Regions from separate parts of the Clostridium sp. LXY-7 genome, predicted to be linked through region 1. Evidence: riboswitches for the same ligand, from Rfam matches in the RefSeq annotation. Region 1 holds a riboswitch; the other holds the start of a gene.
The links. A riboswitch is a leader RNA that binds a small molecule or an ion and turns the genes downstream of it on or off. The one in region 1 is predicted to bind thiamine pyrophosphate.
Positions count from the first base shown of each region.

Region 2: it holds a riboswitch for thiamine pyrophosphate, as region 1 does, so the genes downstream of both, thiD (bifunctional hydroxymethylpyrimidine kinase/phosphomethylpyrimidine kinase) here and thiT (energy-coupled thiamine transporter ThiT) in region 1, are expected to answer to the same signal.

Region 1 covers NZ_JBLLJL010000004.1:579-8,644, reverse strand. Annotated here, with positions in the region: gene ACI48Q_RS13310 (SH3 domain-containing protein) at 172-1,626, shown strand; gene nrdD (anaerobic ribonucleoside-triphosphate reductase) at 1,699-3,813, opposite strand; gene ACI48Q_RS13300 (cold-shock protein) at 4,246-4,446, shown strand; gene ACI48Q_RS13295 (hypothetical protein) at 4,702-4,881, shown strand; TPP riboswitch at 4,938-5,036, shown strand; gene thiT (energy-coupled thiamine transporter ThiT) at 5,170-5,799, shown strand; gene ACI48Q_RS13285 (YhfM domain-containing protein) at 5,888-6,694, opposite strand; gene ACI48Q_RS13280 (hypothetical protein) at 6,758-7,336, opposite strand; partial or broken gene ACI48Q_RS13275 (hypothetical protein) at 7,552-8,066, opposite strand, start outside.
Region 2 covers NZ_JBLLJL010000010.1:8,937-17,002, forward strand. Annotated here, with positions in the region: gene ACI48Q_RS20315 (DJ-1/PfpI family protein) at 1-276, opposite strand, end outside; gene ACI48Q_RS20320 (hypothetical protein) at 396-1,058, opposite strand; gene ACI48Q_RS20325 (hypothetical protein) at 1,198-1,320, opposite strand; partial or broken gene ACI48Q_RS20330 (CatA-like O-acetyltransferase) at 1,808-2,050, shown strand; gene thiD (bifunctional hydroxymethylpyrimidine kinase/phosphomethylpyrimidine kinase) at 2,237-3,037, opposite strand; TPP riboswitch at 3,122-3,220, opposite strand; TPP riboswitch at 3,470-3,569, opposite strand; gene ACI48Q_RS20340 (M28 family peptidase) at 3,711-5,402, opposite strand; gene ACI48Q_RS20345 (helix-turn-helix transcriptional regulator) at 5,955-6,890, opposite strand; gene ACI48Q_RS20350 (GyrI-like domain-containing protein) at 6,993-7,475, shown strand.

The DNA.
Region 1 (8,066 bases):
TGTAGATTTAAGTGAAGCCTACGGTTTCACTTCACTAAAAAATGACCTTGTAGTATTTTGAAAATATTCTGCATTTATTTATCCTATTATTGTTATTACCAAGAATTTATCTTATAATTAAGATAACTATTTTCTACATATTATGATTTAATTACCGAAAGGAGGGCATTAATGGAAAAGAGATATTTAGCGCCCGTATTTACTTTAGCTATGGCTACAGCTTTAGTTGCAAATCTTGATGATGTAGCCCTTGCGAGTTCTAATGAGAAATCTAGTTCCTCTTCCTATTCGTCTACTGGTGTGGTTACTGCAACTGTTCTTAACGTTAGAGCTAACCCTAACACCTCTAGTAATATAATAGGTAAACTTTCTTATAATACAAAAGTTAATATTTTAGAAATTAATAACGGTTGGTACAAAATTAATTATAATAATTCACTAGGCTGGATTTCATCTGATTATGTTAAATTAGATAATTCGAATTCCACAGCCCAAAATAATAAATTTGGTACAGTTATTGCAAATTCTTTAAATGTTAGAGATGGTAATAGTACATCGCATAATATTATAGGTTCCCTTCAAAAAGGAAAAGAGGTTGAGATATTAGAAACTTCTAAGGGCTGGCATAAAATTAAATTCAATAACTCTACTGCCTATGTAAGTGCTGATTATATATCAACACCTGAGAATAGGCCTAATAGAGGCGATGAGGATACATCTACCCCAGCGCCATCACCTAATGGAACTATTGGAATAGTTAATTCTTATGGCCTTAATTTTAGAAAAGGTCCTAACACTAGTTATGAGATAATATCAGTAATCCCATATAATGGTCAAGTCCAGATAGTTGGTGAAAATAATGGCTGGTATCAAGTAAAATACAATAACACTTTAGGTTTTGCAAGCAAAGAGCACATTACTATTAGTAGCGGAGTTATTACTCCTCCTGATAATGGAAATAACACAGACGAATCTGTTGATCCTAATGTAACAGGGAAAATTGCCATTGTTAATGTAGATACTTTAAATATCAGATCTGGTCCTGGTGACAATTATGAAGTTATAGGTAAATCCAGATATGGGAATAAACTTCCGATAATTTCATACTCTAACGGTTGGTATAAAGTTAATCTTGATACTTCATCAGGTTATATAAATGGGGATTGCGTTACCATAGTGAATGAAAATATCTCTACACCTCCTATTGTTAAAGAAACTCCTTTAATAGAAAGCACATACACTGAAGCTGATGTTATTGCGGAATCTGAAAAATATTTAGGAGTTCCTTATGTATGGGGAGGTTTTACCCCCCTTGGATTTGACTGCTCTGGGCTAGTACAATATGTGTACAAGCAATTAGGTATAACTCTTGAAAGGTCAACCTATTATCAAGTTCATCAAGGAAAAACTGTCAGTAGAAGTGAACTAATGCCTGGTGACTTAATATTCTTTACCGGCACGCCAAATGACCCTAATGACATATCTCATGTGGGTATTTATAAAGGAAATGATTTATTTATTCATTCACCAAACCCTGGAGATTATGTAAGAGTTTCAAACTTAAATTCTGCATATTATGATAGTAGATACTATGTATCTAAAAGAATAATTACACCTTCAAAATAAGGTGAAGAAAGATATGATTAAAAGAAGCCTGTATCCAATGTGGACAGGCTTCTTTTGATTATATATGAATGCTTATATATTATAAACTTTTTCATGATTTTCTTTATGTGTTATTCTATCTTCTCTCTCAGCATACTTACCTGGTCCAAATCTTTCATCAAGACTCAGATATCCTGTAACTCTTGATATTCCTTGAATATCTGTACTATTACATTTAGGGCATTTAAACTTATCTCTTTGTATATAAGTTCCACAGCTTCTGCAATATTTTATATGATAATTGATACCTATATAACTTATATTAGTATTATTATATGCATATTTTATTATATCCATAATGGTCTCTGGTGTTGGGTAATCATCTATTTCTATGTAGCTTATGTGACCAGCATTACATAGTTTATGATATGGAGCTTCTATATTTATCTTATCAACTATAGATATTGGAAATGAAACAGGTATATGATAACTATTTGTATAATAATCTTTATCTGTTACTCCTTTTATTTCTCCAAAAACCTTTTTATCTTGCAGTATAAATTTACCACTCAAACCCTCTGCTGGTGTGGCATAACAGCTCCAGTTCAAACTTGTTTCAACCATCATTCTATCTGTAAAACTTCTTATATATTCAACTATTTCTATCCCTAATTTCTTTGCTTCTTCCGTTTCACCATGATGATTTCCTATAAGGGCTGTTATGGTTTCAGCAAGTCCTATAAATCCTATTACATAAGTTCCTTGCTTTAGTATAGGTTCTATAGAATCATCTGGCAACAACCCTTCTGAACCTTTCATTAATCCTTGACCAGCCACAAATGGTAAGTCTTTAACCCTTAGTTTCTTTAACAGTCCATATCTATGCATTAAAGATTCACTAGCCAACTCTAACCTACTGTCTAATAAATTATAAAATTTATCTATATCACCATTAGCAAGTATCCCCACTCTTGGAAGGTTAATTGTAGTTGGAGCTATGTTTCCTCTTCCCTTTGTTCCAGGTTCTCCATTTACATTGCCCATTAAATATGTTCTGCATCCCATAGTTGCTGGAACTATGCCTTGATCATAATAAACTTTATTAAAGTCTGCATCAATATTCATAAAAGTTGGGTTCATTCTCTTGCTTGCTACTCTACATGCAAGTTCAAATAAATAATAATAAGGTTCCCCTTCATTCTTATTTACACCATCTTTTACCCTAAATATTATATTAGGGAAAATTGGTTGCTCACCATTACCTAATCCTTTTTCATATTGCTCTAAGAATATTTCACACACCATTGCGGCATCCTTAGATGTTGGTAATCCTATATTTACAGAACTAAATGGCACCTGTGATCCTGCTCTACTATGCATAGTATTTAAATTAAATACTACTCCTTGCATAGCTTGTGCTACTCTGCTTCTTAATTTTTTCTCTACTAGCTGTTCTATCTTCTCATTATCTATTCCTAACTCAACTAATTCATCTCTAATTTCTTGTCTAGTAGGATCTACAAATATGCCCATGTCGTTATCGAAATCTGGATGGGATTGGCCACCAAACATATCATTTTGGGTAGATTGAAGAAGTATACATGAAAGCTCTGCTGCTGATTCTATTCTTTTAGGAGGTTTTATCGTTCCATACCCAGTATTAAAGCCTCTTTCCAAAACTTCTCTAGTAGGTATATGAAGACAGTTTGTAGTTAAATTATAACTATCTAAATCATGATAATATAAATCTCCATTTTCATGAGCTCTAGCTAGGTGCTTAGGCATATTATATAAGTTATGCCACTTGTTTGACTCAGATGCTATTCTTAATAATTTAGAGCTGAAATTATTACCTACATTTGCATTATCTCTATCCGTCTCAACTCCAATTTGATTTATAGCCTTCATCAAGTCAGATTTTATTTCTCTTAATCTAGTTCTCTCTTTTCTATAGTTAGCATAGGCTATTCCTATAGGTTTATGTCCATTTTCTAAAAGTGTTCCCTGTACTATATTCTGTATTTCCTCTACTGTAAGCTCATTAACTTCAAGATTTTCTATTCTCTTTATAATTTTTTGTGTTAGCTCGATTTTCTCGCTCTCTTTTAAATTATAATTTATTTCATCAGCTGAACCTTTTATAGCTTTCGTTATCTTAACAGAATTGAATTCGACCTTTCTTCCATCACGTTTAACGACAAAAATCATTAATTCTACCCCCTTTATTTCCTTACAAACAATTTAAATTATATCCCACAAAATCTTTCTAATCAATTTGTGAGTAACTATGAAATTTCATCCTTTTTTGAATAAACACTATCGACTTCTAAGCCTATAGTGTTTTACAACAAAATTTTAAGTTGACAATTAATAATTAAATTTCTATATAGTTTAATTAGAGAAATGCATAAAATAATTTTCTCTGATAATACTATAGTTATTATTTAACATAATAATTAAGGTCAAATATTTTTAGAAGGGAGTTCCGTATTTTAGTCATGTTTTAATGACAATACCGTGGTTACACGGGATTTTAAGCCCTTGGAGTGTTATCGACCTAACAGGAGTAGCATAGCAAAACTGAACACTATGAAAAGGGAAAAAATTATATATTTTATAATTTTTATAACGGAGATTTATATGAAAACAGGAACAGTTAAATGGTTTAATTCAGAAAAAGGCTTTGGCTTCTTAGCCGTTGAGGGTGAGGAGGATGTATTTGTACATTTTTCTGCTATTGGTGGAGAGGGATATAAAGCATTAGAAGAAGGTCAAAAAGTTCAATTTGATGTAGTTACTGGAGACAGAGGTCCCCAAGCTGCAAATGTAGTAAAAATTTAATAGAGAAAGGCAACCAGAAGGTTGCAGGTAAGCACTCACTTTGTTCGTTAGAGAAGGGCAGCAAGCTGCAGGGAAGCATTCGCTTCGCTCACTAGTTAAGGAAGCTTTTGCATTGCAAAAGCAATTATATCAAGTGCTTGTTCAAGCCACTTCTCTGACGCTGTCAATTCTCTACGCCTTTGGCGTACTTCTCTGCAACCTACGGTTGCTATTATCTAAATAAATTGCTTTGCAATTTATTTAAGGAGTATAATAATGATTGGTAGACTAATTGATAAAAATAACCTAGAAGCTTTTGTAGAATTTATTGATGGTAGTACCTATTGCATTACACTAGATAAGATCCCCACTAACTCTAAAGTTGGAGATGTGGTAAATATAAATTCTTCTATTCCTACTAATGTACAAAATAGAAAAACTATAGATTTTTTCTAGTATATTGATGTTTAACTTTTTTTATGCTATGCTCTTATTGAGCAAATTAATAATAAAAATTGTGCTGGGGGTGCCTGTGGCTGAGAAATGAGTTTTCATTAACCCTTAAACCTGAACTAGGTAATGCTAGCGTAGGGAAGCGTTTAATAAACTTAACTACATTTGTTAATTAACGTATTCCTATTGGAATACGTTTTTTTAATTCTATCTATTTAAAATTATTAATGAAATCTCTAATAATTTTATTTGAAAATCTACTACCCCTTTAAGCACTAAAAGGAGGATTTTATGAGTATTTTAGAAAATCTAGAGAAAATTTCAACCAGTTGGACTACCATCTTAACCTTAATAGGTATTTTTCTTCTATTTTTAGCCTTTATTAAAATAAAGAAGGTTAAATTTAGCTCAAGACTTGTAACTCATATATCATTAGCTGTTGCCATGAGTGTAGTACTACAGTTTTTAAAGCTATTTCAATTGCCCTTTGGAGGGAGTGCTACCCTTGGTAGTATGCTACCTATAATTCTTATATCACTTTTATATGGACCTTATATAGGTATATTTACTGGTTTTGTATATGGAATATTAAATTTCATCATAGGACCAGCATACATACTTCATCCTATCCAAGTGTTATTTGATTATACTTTACCCTTTATGGCTATAGGGCTAGCAGGATTATTTAAGGATAATAAATTCTTAGCTACTTCTGTTGCTTTTGGTGGTAAATTCATATGTCACTTCATAGCCGGAGTAGTGTTTTGGGGAAGCTATGCAGCAGATTATAATTTAACTCCTGTAGTTTATTCCTTCCTATATAATGGTTCCTATGTTTTAGTTGATGCCCTAATATGTATAGCTATAATCTCTGTAATAGATGTGAAAACTATTATTAGGAGAATTTCAGTACAAGCTTAAATTATTTTTAAATATTTTATCCCATTTTAAAAAGCTCTGTTTTAATATATCGTTGGTCTTTGAACTACATATTAAAACAGAGCCTTTATTAAAATCCTTCTGGTTTTTCCTTAGTTATACTTATATTCCAGATACCTTGCTCATATTTATTAAAGCAATAGTATTGCACTGGCTTTTCATTTCCTTTAGTTTCGAAGGTTATTATAGACTTATATCTAGTACTTGTATATCCTTGAGTTTTTACATTAAGTACTATATCATAATCTTCTTTTTTAGAGTTATCCTCTATTAATTTCACATTAGGTATATTTTTTAAGCTATCCTTAAAATTTTCTATATCTAGGGATAATTGAAATTTTGCTACATCTATATCTGATCCTATATTAATCCCTATTTTTTTTGATTTCACATCTCCTTGATTATAGGTTTGAATAGCATTTATTATAGTATTATAGTAAACTTCATCAAAATCTATAGGTTTTCTAATATTAGAAAAGTTTTTTATTATATCGTTATCAAGTCTTTTAGATACAATAAAATTTTGGGTATCACTATAAAAATTAGCTACTTCATTTTTATCCCATCCCGCAATATAATTAAAAGTTCTTACATCCGTAGGTGATACATGAATTTCAAATATATAATCCGGCTTTATAGTTGTCTTTTGTTCTACTACTTTTGCCTTAGATAATATTTTATATATCTCCTTTACTGCATCTTTATCTGTAACCGTAAATTTATAACTCTTGTCTCTAGTACTTTGTATACTTATTTTCATTGATCTTCCTTCCGCCATATAGGAAAATTCTTCATTATTAAAGATACTACATGCCGTGAAAATAAATATACTAAATGCAACCAACATAATCCCTATAAGTTTTCTCACTTTTTTCACTTTCGTCCTCCACTACTGTTTTTCTTAAATTATAATATTTGTTTATGAGTAAATCAAACTTTACTATTCTTTAAAAGAAAAAGTTTTTACAATGTTTTCAAATACTACTTTAGTATTTTCCTTTAGATTTTTATCTTTTACAGAAAAACTTATCTTTACCACACAATTTTTATACGGTATATGATATTCATAATTTCTATTTATATTTTTGGCTTGAATACTTAAATCATACTGTATTAATTTGCTATTGATGTTATTTATATTAACATCTTCTACAATATACTCCTTTACGCCTAACCCTTTTAACTCCTTAAAGGTTTCTTCTAATGCCATGTTAATATCATCATTCATTACCTTTACCGATCCATTAATACCTGCATCATTAGAAATAAATTCACTAATATAAACACTTTTTCCTATTCCATTATTTCTAATATTAATTAACCAGTCGCTTGGTAGATTGTATTTTATATTTCCATTTGATATAGTATACTCTTTAAATTCTATCATATTATTTTGAGTTAATGTAGCAACTTTTAGCTTTTCTTCAAAATATCCTCCAAATACCATTATAGTTATCATAAGTATTGACAATACACCTGCTAAAAGTAGTTTTCTTTTATTTTCCTCTAAGGCTCCCATGTTCCTATACCTCCTTCTTATAGTACTATAATATGAAAACCTTTGAATTTGTAGAACATGAAATATATGCTTAAAAATATATTAAAATCTCCTAAAACAATTATAACCACAATTAAATCAAATATAAAAAACAGGCTATTATATAAACACTTTTAACTCTTTATTTGAAAAGTGTTTATGTAATAGCCTAAATTAAAATTAAAGTTTCTTTGTTACTAGTTCCTTTTCATTGGCACCACTACAGTGTTAGCTTTAATATCATAATACATTAACCAATGGCCTTCATCCTCATTTTTTTCACTAGGCATAAAAGTAACAAAGCCTGTTTTTCCACCATATGGTTGATCTTCTATACTCTTAGTTCCTGGTATTGCATAAATTATATGCTTAAGTCTCCCTGTATTATCCCATTTATATCCAATCATAAAATGCTTATGTCTTGAAATATATGGATAATAACAAACCATAGGATAATATACTACCGCATATTTATTATAATCATACATACAATACATGTCTTCTATCTTATTTATATGAGCTTTGTACCATAAACAGTTACTCATATTTTTATTTGCTCCGATTTTTTCTAGACCTTTTATTATACCTTTAAAAAATTCTCCCATGTTTCCTAATGGATATTCTAAATCATCAACTAATTCCTTAGCCATATCCTTATATTTTTTCTCATCTTCTTTTTTATCTTCTTTATATTTGTCTTTACAACCATATT
Region 2 (8,066 bases), on a different contig from region 1:
CTTTGAACATGATGCAATTTCATACAACTTTTCCACAAAGCTCTTATCATTTACAAATAATCTTGTGCCTTGTCCCCCAGGTATAACAAGAATGCCATCATATTTTATTTTATCGACAGATTGTGTTATAATTTCAGTACCTTGTCTGCTTTTAACAGCCCCACCATTTATAGAAAAAAAGCGCATTTGAAAACCTGAAAGACATCCGAGTATTTCTACCGGACCAAATGCATCAAGAGTTTCAAAATCATCAAACAGAAAAATGTTTATATCCATATTATGTTCTTCTCCTCCTTATTTCTAGATTACTTGTGAATAATACTATATGATTCAATCCTATTTTCATTAATGTCTTCCTTCTGAAAGCATTTTATCTTTTCTTCTCATCTCTCTGTTCATAATTTAGGCTCTAATCCTAACATGAGGTCTAATAAGTGAATGCCCTTTTTTCCTCCAAGATTGATGCCCTTTACACAGGCAATGCAATAACAGACAACTTCATTGGCATCAATTTTATTGCAGTGTTTTTTCATTAATGCTGTCTGCTCTTCTTCCGTATGCGGCAAGAAAAGACCTTCCGCGTTCTCAATGAAACGCTTTGGTGCAAACTCTCCATTTTGCTTAGGAAGCGTCTCATAGAGCGTAGTACCGCAAGATCTCGTTTTGCTAAAGTTTTCATCTAATTCTTCAATATCAATGTTCATTTTCTGTAGAATTCTTCGGACTGCTTTTTGCTGGGGCTCATTGTCATATACACGCCAACAATCTTGCACAGCCATTTTTTTATGGCCGTAATCAGGAAATGGGAATTGCTTATCATCTTCTAATAGTTCCCATATAGAAATTACTTTTTTAGCAGCAGAATCTTCTCTGCAAAACGCAGAACACGTATTACATATATAAACCACCGTATCATCATTTGTAAGCTTTTTGTGACTTGGCCTGCAACATCCCCAAATTTGAATATCATAATTCTCTGAGAGATAATTCTTTATTCTCTTGCTGGCTTCCGGGGAATAAGCCGTAAATTTGCAACTAGGTAAATAAATCATTGACATCTTAATCGCTCCTTTGCTATGCTCATTGTTTGACTTTCATCTGTAAAAAATGTTTCACCAATTTAATTCAGAGAATTACTCCAAGTCCATTTCATATTCAAGTTCTATCAAATCGTCCCTCCATGAGCGATTCTCTTTTTCAGCAGATTTTACAAACCCTGCTTTTATATACATGGTAATTGCCTTTTTCAATGAATAACTTTTCAGCAACATCCAAAAGTTCATTTTTTCTTACCTCTGGTTTCTTTACTATTCGTGCCATAAATATTCCTCCATAACAGAGCTTTACTCTGTTATTATTGTAATTAACAGATCTTAGCTCTGTCAAGCTTTTTTAATACTTTGATCAAAAATCTCGCTTGAAGGCCTTATACCTCTCAGATTGTTAAACCACTCTTCATCGGGAAGCTCAATATCTTGTACTGCTTGAGCACAATCATAATGGAACAACTTACACTGCAGATCGATGCGTTGACAAATGGCTTCATAGGATTGCAGACCGAGATTTTTCATCCCGATGCCTTTGGATTTTCTTCTATGCAATATGCGTTTCTAGGGTGTCATCTATAAAAACCCCTAAAAAATCGGGCTAAAAAGGTACTTTTCGACCCCAATTTTTGCTCGATTTTTGCTCCAAAACCACTACATGTTGTGGTCAACTTTCTAGTGATATTTTGAGTCTGCACAAACTATCTAAGTAAATAATCATGATAGGTCTTGATATGAAGATTATCCTCTAAATTACGCTCAACAATTTTCCTGTATCTTGCATTCCGTGGAGTAGTTTTTCTGGATTCAATTTGAACTTATTCGGAGACAATCAATTTCTCTCGCCAATCATAACCTTTGGTAAATACTTTGAGGAGGGAGATACTGTACAACTACCAGTTTCCGTACAAATCCATCATGCAGCCGCAGATGGTTACCATGTTTCTCAATTTCTTGCTGAGCTACAAAAATTCGCATTAACAGCAGAAGAATGGTTGTTATAAACCATTTTTATTACATTATATATTTTTAATCGTATTTCATATAAAAAAGGAAGCATATCATAATTGTTTCTGCTTCCTTTTTTATTTCCTCTATTCCGCTGGTGTTTTCATGGTCTATATATGCAGTTCTAACAACATTAATTTTATAAAAAGCTTATTTGTATTATGTAGTTTCACTATTGAAACTTATATATTTAAACCATTTTTATATAAATCATAAAAATGATGTGTTGGCCCATTACCTTTACCTATGTTTAATGAATGCTCAATTGCTGTTGTAATATATTTTTTAGCCTGCTTTACAGCAATAGACATGGTCATACCTAGTGCAAGATTGGAAGTAATAGCAGAAGAGAAAGTGCAACCTGTCCCATGAGTATTTTTTGTATTTATACGCTGGGTTTCAAAATAATAAAACTCTTTACCATCATATAGAATATCCAGTGCATCCCCAATAGCATGACCACCTTTGACAAGAACGTTTTTGCACCCCATATCATAAATAAGCTTTGCCGCTGTTTTCATATCTTCTGCACTGCTTATCTTAATATTTGATATCTTCTCAGCCTCTGGAATATTAGGCGTAAGTAAATCAGCATAGGGTAGTACAACCTTGATCAGCGTGTCTATGGAATTAGGATTCATAAGAGGGCAACCATTTTTCGCATACATGACAGGATCAATTACAACATTGTATGGTTTATATTGCTCCAGCTTTCTTGCTACTGCTTCCATGCAAGGTTGTGTAGACAGCATACCAATTTTCACAGCGTCAACCTCCATATCTTCAAATATGGCATCAATCTGCTTCTCAATCATATCTGGGGTAACATCCTGTATATCAATAACACGGCTTGTATTTTCTGCTACCACTGAAACAATTACACTCATTCCAAACACCCCATGGGCAGAAAATGTCTTTAAATCAGCTTGTATTCCAGCACCTCCACTGCAATCTGATCCAGCAATACTAAGTACCTTTTTCATTGAAATTCCTCCTTTTTTCCTTTATGTATATATAATAAATTAGGGTACTTCTCTATACGGAGAAGCACCCTAATCATATACAAATTTCGTATGTGATTTGCTTCCCTACGTCAGTATTAACCAACAGGTTCAAAGGGTCAGGTTTTACCTTCTCAACTACTTATAGTCCCCCCGCAAATGTTAATTATATTCATTTTTATACTTAAGGCATCTTCAAAAAATAAATAAGTCAAAATCCTCGTCTATTTTGAGTTATACTGCGTTAACAGAACCCTTAGATAGTGCTACTATCTGCGAAACCTGTTTCCTTGTCTAACTCAAAATATACTTCCCATCTTTTACTTATTATTTATTTTCAGATACCTAATGACCCTATGTTAAATAATAATAGGGTACTTCTCTACACAGAGAAGCACCCTAATCATATACAAATTTCGTATGTGATTTGCTTCCCTACGTCGGTATTAACCAACAGGTTCAAAGGGTCAGGTTTTACCTTCTCAACTACTATGTAGTCCCCCCGCAAATATTAAGAATATTATTAATATTGATTATATTCCATAGTAGCAATATGGTCAAGTTACAAAAGAAGTTTTAGATATAAAATGAATCCTTATAAACCCTTGACTAATTCAGAAAATTCTATAGTATTCCTGTTATATATATCTTTTTATTAGAATTTTTCTTCAACATGTTTAGTTGTAAAAAATGCTGCAATGATTGAAATTGGTAATACACTCAAGGCCGTGACTACTGGAATTATTGGTAGCATAAGCGACACATATAGTAACCAGCAAATCGGCACATATAATAGTAATATTCCTATACCAATGATTGTTGTTCCTATGAATCTAGCTATATCTAGCTTTCCTAAAAGTGATACAAATAATAATCCTAGTGTTGTTAATGAAAACAGATAGCTCATAGAATTAAAAAAGATTGTAGTCCCTATAATGAGTATTAATTGAAGTGGTAATAAATCTGCAATAGCCTCAACAATAGATTGTTTTCTCATTCGAAGAATAAATATAAATAGACTAACTAGGGCAAATATCATAGTTTGAACAATAAAAAGAACTTCTGTATTGCTTGTCTCAGTCAGATTAAATATATTTGCCGCTAATCTTATAATGCCCCAACTTAATGCAGCCATGATAAATATTGTTCCAATCAACCTAGTCATTCCAATGAAGATTTGATGTGGCTGTATATTTCCATTCTTAATTTGTAAAACAAACCAAATTAAAGTAGCAAAAATAGCACATACTGCAAGGAAAAAAGCTACATCACCATTCATTAAAATTAAATGACCTGGTAAAAACGGAAAATAAATTCCTTCTTTTTCTGAATTATTTCCTTGAAATTGCTCTTTTGCACTATAATCAACAATTTTTAAATAATTATATGCTGTTTTATCATTAAAGTTTTCATAATTATCCGACATTGCACCATAATTTTCAACACCTTCTGTCACTGTAAAATTAAGGCCTGAATATCCTGCATCTAAAAATCTAGTCAAATCGGTAACATTTGGCATTTTGTGATATAAATCTGCTGTAAAAGAAAAAGCTATGGGATGAGAAACTGCTGATTTAAAATAATGCATAAGATCATAATTATAATTAGAAGTTTCAAACATCAGTAATCCACCACGATTACCGCGTCCATCCACATTAATAACAAGATCTACCAACGTTTTTAATTCTGGATGAGATTCTACAAATGCTTTCGAACCAAAGGTTCCTAATTCCTCACCATCACAGAGTAAAAAATATAAATCATTTTTTAAGTCATTATTTTTTGATTGCTTTCGCATAGCTTCAAGCAAAGCAGAAACAGAAATCGTGTTATCGCCTGCTCCCAAAGTACCTTTTTCTGTATCGTAGTGAGCCATGATTAATACTCCTCGATCTGTATCCGGCGCATCTAATTTAACCAAAATATTTTTTAGTATAAGTTCATCTTTTTCATTAATATGAACTTCATTTCGAATATATTCTTCTATTTCATTTTCTTCTCCTAACTCGCTTTTCAGTTTCTCAATAGAGTAAACTTCAGTTTCAATGATAGGCTCTAATCCCATTTCTCTGATTTGTGATAGAATATATGAGCGTACTGACTCAATCTCTTCTGAGCCAGCTGGATGTGGTGTTACCGTCATAGCCTTCAGATTATCAAGCATCTGCCTATAAGCTGTGTAATCTGCATCCGATTCTGAAGGTACTGATGTTGGTTTTACTTGCAAAACTCCTACTAAAATACCTGTTATTAAAACCAAAATCATAAAAAAAATAGATGTTATTTTGAATATTCTTTGATTTTCATATGCAAAAAAATTTTTAATCGAATTCCAAATTTTGTTCATTTTTCCTCCTACTATATTATGCATTTTTTCTAGAGTGCATTTATATAATTCACTCTTATACAAGTAAATTTACCAATTTAAGCTTTAATTCTTCTAGCATAAGTCACTCAACCAATTACTGCAGGTTTAGTATTATTGTCACCGCTAACTTCACTATAAACATCTGCAAAGTGGTGACAATAGGATTGTCCAATTCATGATAAATAGGAATATTGTAAAACTCTATCAAAATTGTATCGACAGTGGAAATCAGCATGTTTTGTACCTTATGGCATTTGGGGCAATAATCTCTGGACATAACATATCTCTTAACAAAGCTGCACTCTGTCAGTATTGTAACTTACAGAGTGTTGCTCTGTCAATGAGCTAACAATAGAAATGATAAAACACAAAAATGAGAAACACTTTATATTACTAACCTGTTGACTGTCTATCTCGTTGTTGATGCTCTTGCCTCCGTTTTCCCGCTCAGACAGTACGTCACTTTCGAGAGACACAGTGTTTACATTCCGGACTTCTATGACAGCGTTTCTCTTGAGCCCTGTGATAAAACTAATTATCTTCGTATCTCTCCATAATTTTCATCAAGTATTTTTTGAAATTTTGTCTCACACTTAGAGGTTCAATGATCTCACATTTTCTGCCAAATTTAAGAAGTACATTATACCCATCTTCATTGTCTACAATGGGGTATTTCGCAATATAATTATTTTCATTACGAGCAATGATATAGTCTTCCCCAAATCGCTCAATTACTTTATCTTTTAAAGATTTATCTATTCTAATAATTACTGTTACTATATCTTTTGTCATCCAATTCGAATCATCCATTGGTAATGGTACAAAATCCCTTGGAGTAAAAGTTTCTTCTGATAGCTGAACATCACTCATTCTGGCCAGCTTGAATATTCTATAATCATTTCGTTCAATACTAAAGGCTTGTAAATACCAGCTGCTTTCCTTAAAAACTACTTTGTAAGATTCCACTTTACGAGAAGTTCCATCACCACTTTTATCCGTGTAATTGAATAACAAATATCGCTTATCATTCATTGCTGTTTCTATAACTTTAAGCAATATTCGTAATGAGCGATTTCCCTGATTAGATTCTAAATCTATTGAGAAGTTTTGGTTACTAATATTTTGTTTTAATAAATCGTTTTTCTCTGTCATACTCTGCAATTTGGTCAAAGTACTAGCGATTTCTTTATTATCTAGCAACTGATTATAGCTTTGTAAGCTGGTTATTAAGCTTTGAACATCTTTTGGAGTAAATAGCTTTTTATCAACTTTATAAGATTTCATTAAACTTACCCCACCTGTAGAACCTCTAGTTACCATAATAGGCATTCCTGCAATATTTAAAGCATCGATATCTCTGAATATTGTTCTCCTACTTACTTCCAGTTTTTCAGCTAGTTCACTAGTGGGTACTACTTCTCTTTCTAAAAGAAGCATGATAATTGCGATCAGACGTTGGATTTTCATAAAAAAGATTCACCTCAAGTTTAATTATGACATACTTATGTCATAATGGTCATGATAAAGTATAACTATACTTAAAATAAAAATTATATGGAGGGATTTGAAATGAGTAATTTCAAAATTGAAGAAAAAGAGGCTTTTCGTTTCGTAGGTTTTAAAACAAAATTAGAAGGCTCAGAAAAAATTCATTCAGAACAATTTTCTAATCAAAAAACTGAATTTTTCAAAGGTATAATTCAAAGTGGAAAGATGTCTTTACTTAAGCCAATTTCTGAGTGTAATTACGGTTACGGAGCAGTAACAACTGATAGGTGCAACACTTTCTATTATGCAGGTGTTAAAACAACACAACCAGTGATTAATGAAACCGAAGAAGTTTTATTCTCAGAGGGAAAATATCTGGTTCTTGTTGGGAAAGGTGGACTATCTCGCTTAGCATTTGATAAACTTGAAGATCAGGCATTTAAAGAAATTCTTACTGAAGAATACGATTATGAATATAGTGGAAACCCCATTGCTGAAATCCTATTAAACGGTAATCCAGCAGACTCAGAAGTGGAAGTATGGATACCAGTTAATCAAAAATAATTATAGCGATTACAAATCTGAACATAGTATATCAAAAACAAAAGGACTAAACCACGAGGGTTCAAGTCCTTTTGCTTCATTCTTCGATGGTGGTGGAGCTGAAGTGCGGTCTTTAAAACCCACTAATAGTTAAACATATTAGATATTAGTACTCAAATCCAACTCTTCTAAAGTTTATAACTTTAGCTGATCTATGACCTCACGCTGGATGTTCAACCGCTTACTCTGAAATGTTTCTGAAGAATTTATGTTAAAATAAGGTAATATAGTAATTTTACAAAAATATTGATATATATTTGTAATTTTTATATAATTGGTGTATCTTAAGTATGGAGGTATCAATAAAATGATTATTACAAATTTTTAATAAATATACTTAAATGAATATATGGTAATAAGTTTAGTGCCTAAGCCTATAGGCTTTATTGTGTTTTTCTTTATGCTAGTAAGTAGAAGAAGTCGTTTTATAGAGTTAAGTTCACATTTTTTCACAAGAATAGTTGATTAATCATGGTAAAATCAACCACACTTTTGCATGAAAATAAATATAGATTTTTAACTGTAAGAAGGCTAAGGCTTCTTACAGTTTTT